One region of the Streptomyces sp. NPDC060031 genome, then DNA from elsewhere that is predicted to be linked to it. Evidence: riboswitches for the same ligand, from Rfam matches in the RefSeq annotation. Region 1 holds a riboswitch; the other holds the start of a gene.
What was found. Region 1 has a riboswitch for S-adenosylmethionine ahead of thrC (threonine synthase). Riboswitches for the same ligand answer to the same signal wherever they lie in the genome.

Region 1 (2,387 bases):
GGTGTTCAGGATCACGGTGGTCAGCGCCGGGTCGAGCTGCCCGTTCTCGATGAGCTTCTTCGTCACGCCGACGGTCACGCCGCCCGCGGTCTCGGCGAAGATGCCCTCGGTCTGCGCCAGGATCTTGATGGCCTCGACGACCTGCTCGTCATTGACGTCCTCGACGTAGCCGCCGGTGCGGCGGGCGATGTCCAGGACGTACGGGCCGTCCGCCGGGTTGCCGATGGCCAGCGACTTGGCGATGGTGTTCGGCTTCTGCGGGCGGACCACCTCGTGCCCGGCCTTGAAGGCGGTCGACACCGGAGAGCAGCCCTCGGCCTGGGCGCCGAAGATCTTGTACGGCTTGTCCTCGACCAGGCCCAGCTTGATGAGCTCCTGCAGACCCTTGTCGATCTTGGTGAGCTGCGAGCCGGACGCGATCGGGATCACGATCTGGTCGGGCAGCTGCCAGCCGAGCTGCTCGCAGATCTCGTACGCCAGGGTCTTGGAGCCCTCGCCGTAGTACGGACGGAGGTTGACGTTGACGAAGCCCCAGCCCTCGCCCAGCGGGTCGCCGATGAGCTCGGAGCAGAAGCGGTTGACGTCGTCGTAGTTGCCCTCGATGCCGACCAGGTCGCCGCCGTACACACCGGCCATGACGACCTTGCCCTGCTCCAGGTCGTGCGGGATGAACACGCACGAGCGGAAGCCGGCCCGGGCGGCCGCGGCGCCGACGGCGCCGGCCAGGTTGCCGGTGGAGGAGCAGGACAGCGTGGTGAAGCCGAAGGCGCGGGCGGCCTCCACGGCGATGGCCACGACGCGGTCCTTGAAGGAGTGCGTCGGGTTGCCGGAGTCGTCCTTGACGTAGAGCTTGCCGGTGACGCCGAGCTCCTTGGCCAGGTTGGCCGCGTCCACGAGCTTGGTGAAGCCCGGGTTCAGGCTCGGCTTGGAGGCCACGTCCGCCGGGACGGGCAGCAGCGGCGCGTAGCGCCAGATGTTGTTCGGTCCGGCCTCGATCGCGGCGCGCAGGGCCTCGGGGTCGCCCGTGGGAAGGTCGTAGGCGACTTCCAGCGGTCCGAAACACTCGACGCACGCGAAGATGGGACCGAGCTCGAAGCGGGTGCCGCACTCGCGGCAGGAAAGAGCGGTGGCGGGTCCGAGATCGACGGTTCCCGGGTTGGCAGAGGTGGCGACAGTCTGTGCAGCCATGACGGCGAGGCCCTTTCTCCTCATCTTCCCCATGGCGCACTTCGCCATGAGACGGAATTGGCACCTTCCCTAGCCGGGGACCTCGCGGGAGTGCGCAAAACGCATCGCGAGAACCGACTGGAGGGTTGCCGGGGCTTCAACGGGCCGTGTCCCTCTGCCCCTCTGGATGAGCGGTATGGCACCGGGCGACGCGCTCCATGGCGCGCCCGGGCGTTTGTACGCGGGGACCCCCGGCATGCGGTGGACCTTCGCGTTGTTCAAGACTGTAACCGAAGGCCCGGGCGGTTGAGACAGCCGTCCGAACCGCGAGATGGATCACATTTCGGACGAACCAGGGAGTGCAGAAGGTGCTGGAAGAGGTGGAGCGCTGGTTGGCAGACCGCTCCTGGTCCGCCGCCGACCGACCGCTCGACCAGCTGCTTCGCGCCAAGCGGGCGGCGGGTACCACGGTCAGCGTGGTGCTGCCGGCGCTCGACGAGGAGGCGACGGTCGGCGACATAGTCGAGGTGATCCGGCGCGATCTGATCGAGGGACTGCCGCTGCCCCTGGTGGACGAACTGGTCGTGATCGACTCGGGCTCCACCGACCGCACCGCGGAGGTCGCGGCGAAGGCCGGCGCCCGGGTGGTGCACCGCGACGAGATCCTGCCGCGGATCGAGCCCCTGCCCGGCAAGGGCGAGGTGCTGTGGCGCTCGCTGCTGGCCACCACCGGCGACGTCGTCTGCTTCGTCGACGCCGACCTGCGCGACTTCTCCGCCGCCTTCGTGTCCGGGATCGTCGGCCCGCTGCTGACCGACCCGGACGTGCAGTTCGTCAAGGCGATGTACGACCGCCCGCTGGGCGACGCCCCCGGCCAGGGCGGGCGGGTGACCGAGCTGGTGGCGCGTCCGCTGCTCAATCTGCACTGGCCGAGACTGGCCGGTTTCGTCCAGCCGCTGGGCGGTGAATACGCCGTACGCCGCTCCCTGCTGGAGCGCCTGCCGTTCCCCGTCGGCTACGGCGTCGAGCTGGGCCTGCTGGTGGACGCGCTGCACACGGTCGGGCTGGACGCGCTGGCCCAGGTGGACGTGGGCGTACGGCTGCACCGCCACCAGGACGGCCAGGCGCTGGGCCGGATGGCCGCGGCGATCTACCGCACGGCCCAGCTGCGCCTCTCGCGCGGGCACCTCGTACGGCCGGAGCTGACGCAGTTCGAGCGC
Region 2 (2,387 bases), on a different contig from region 1:
CGGACGAAGCGCTCCACGTGCTCGTCCGGGGTGCCGGCGCCGAAGCTGACACGGATGGCGTTCAGCGAGCGCTCGCCCGGGGCGGCCTCCGGGGCTCCGCATTCGCCCTGGGCCTGGGGCTCGCTGCCCAGCAGGGTGCGGACCAGCGGGTGGGCGCAGAACAGACCGTCGCGCACGCCGATCCCGTACTCCGCGGACAGGGCCGCCGCGAAGTGGGAGCTGTTCCAGCCGTCCACCACGAACGAGATGACCCCGACCCGCGGCGCGTCGTCGCCGAAGAGGGACAGGACCCGCACCGCCGGGACCTCGGCCAGGCCCGCGCGGACCTCGGCGATGAGCTCCTGCTCCCGGGCCACCAGGGTGTCGAAGCCCGCCTCGGTGAGGGCGCGGCAGGCGGAGGCGATCGAGTACACGCCGATGACGTTCGGGGAGCCGGCCTCGTGCCGCGCGGCGGTGGTGTGCCACTCCACGTCCACGCCGCCGTCCTCGCGCCGGGCGACCTTGCGGGAGGCGCCGCCGCCGGCCAGGTACGGCTCGGCCCGCTGGAGCCAGTCCGCGCGGCCGGCCAGCACGCCCGAGCCGAAGGGGGCGTACAGCTTGTGCCCCGAGAAGGCGACCCAGTCCACGTCGAGGTCCTGCACCGAGACGGGGTGGTGCGGGGCCAGCTGGGCGGCGTCCAGCACGATGCGCGCGCCGTGGGCGTGCGCGGCCGCCGCGAGCTCCTTGACGGGCCACAGCTCACCGGTGACGTTGGAGGCGCCGGTGACGCAGACCAGGGCCGGGCCGTAGGGGTCGCGGTCGGCCAGCGCGCGCTCCAGGGTGGCGACGGCCTCGTCCGGGGTGCGCGGCGCGTTGAGGTACGTGACCTGCGCGTTCACCCACGGCAGCAGCGAGGCGTGGTGCTCGGTCTCGAAGACGAAGACCTGGCAGCCGGCCGGGAGCACGGCGGCGAGCAGGTTCAGCGAGTCGGTGGTGGACCGGGTGAAGATCACCTGGTCGGCGGGCCGGCAGTCGAGGAACTCGGCGACCGTGACCCGGCTCTGCTCGAAGAGGTCGGTGGAGAGCTGCGAGAGGTAGCCGGCGCCGCGGTGCACGCTGCCGTAGTACGGGGCGTACGCGGCCACGTCGTCCCAGACGCGCTGCAGGGCCGGGGCGCTGGCCGCGTAGTCGAGGGCGGCGTAGGTGACCTCGCCGCCGGTGACGAGCGGGACGGTGACGTCGCGGCCGAGGACCGGCAGCGGCCCGGCACAGGCGGGGTCGACGGGGGCGGTCGCGGGGGCGGCGGCGTTCGGGTACGTGGACATGACGGTATCTCCCGGCAGGACAGGCGCAATGGCTTCGGATGGCCCGTACGTGGGTGCACGGATGCGCGGGCGCACACGTGCAGTGGTACGGGAGTTGCCTCGACGCACGGACGACTGAGGGCCGCACGGAGGGTGAAGAAGGGGCGGACTCGCCCTATCGCATTCGCTTGCTCACGGAAAACGCTCCTCGAGAGACCAGGACCCCTGGTGTCGAGGGATCCGCGCTTGCCGTAGGCCTTTGTGCCTACGACCTGGTCATCACCCGGGGCACCCCGCCACGGAAGGAGGGTTGCCGGACAGCAAGCCGGGGCCTTAAACGCTGTCACTCGTGACCTGCCGAGCATCCTGCCACAAGATCCCTCCGGCGCAAGACCCCGGTCCACATTCCGGACCGGGATCTTGGCCGAAAATGATCAGCGGTTGCTGGCCTGCACCCACCGGGCCAGCGACGCGCGGGCCGCGCCCGAGTCGATGGACTGCGCCGCGCGGGCGATGCCGGCCCGCAGCTGCTCCTCCAGCGTGCCCGAGCCGGGGTCCAGGGCCACCAGCGCGGCGGCCGAGTTCAGCAGCACCGCGTCGCGGACCGGGCCCGTCTCGCCGGCCAGCAGGCGCTGGGCGATGTCCGCGTTGTACGAGGCGTCCGCGCCGCGCAGCGCGGACACGTCGACGAGGTCGATGCCGACGTCGCGGGGGTCGAAGGGCTGCTCCTCGACCTTGCCGTCACGCACCCACCACACCCGCGAGGTCGCGGTCGTGGTCAGCTCGTCCAGGCCGTCGTCGCCCCGGAAGACCAGTGCGGAGGAGCCCCGCTCGGCGAGCACGCCCGCCACGATGGGGGCGATCCGGGCATCGGCCACACCGGTCGCCTGCGCCCGCACCCGGGCCGGATTGGTCAGCGGGCCCAGGAAGTTGAAGGTGGTCCGGATCCCCAGCTCCTTGCGGGCCGCCGCCACGTGCCGCAGCGCCGGGTGGAACTTCACGGCGAAGCAGAACGTGATCCCGGCCTCCTCCACGACCTCCACCACCCGCCGGGGGGTGAGGTCGAGGTTCACGCCGAGCTTCTCCAGGACGTCGGAGGACCCG

Region 2: linked by a shared signal. The riboswitch ahead of ACFWB8_RS06010 (aminotransferase class V-fold PLP-dependent enzyme) and the one ahead of thrC (threonine synthase) in region 1 are both predicted to bind S-adenosylmethionine.

What each region holds. Positions count from the first base shown of each region.
Region 1 is NZ_JBHWVM010000005.1:105,398-107,784, reverse strand. It holds gene thrC (threonine synthase) at 1-1,188, opposite strand, end outside; SAM riboswitch class I at 1,206-1,361, opposite strand; gene ACFWB8_RS03650 (glucosyl-3-phosphoglycerate synthase) at 1,536-2,387, shown strand, end outside.
Region 2 is NZ_JBHWVM010000009.1:78,504-80,890, forward strand. It holds gene ACFWB8_RS06010 (aminotransferase class V-fold PLP-dependent enzyme) at 1-1,304, opposite strand, end outside; SAM riboswitch class IV at 1,521-1,638, opposite strand; gene trpD (anthranilate phosphoribosyltransferase) at 1,718-2,387, opposite strand, start outside.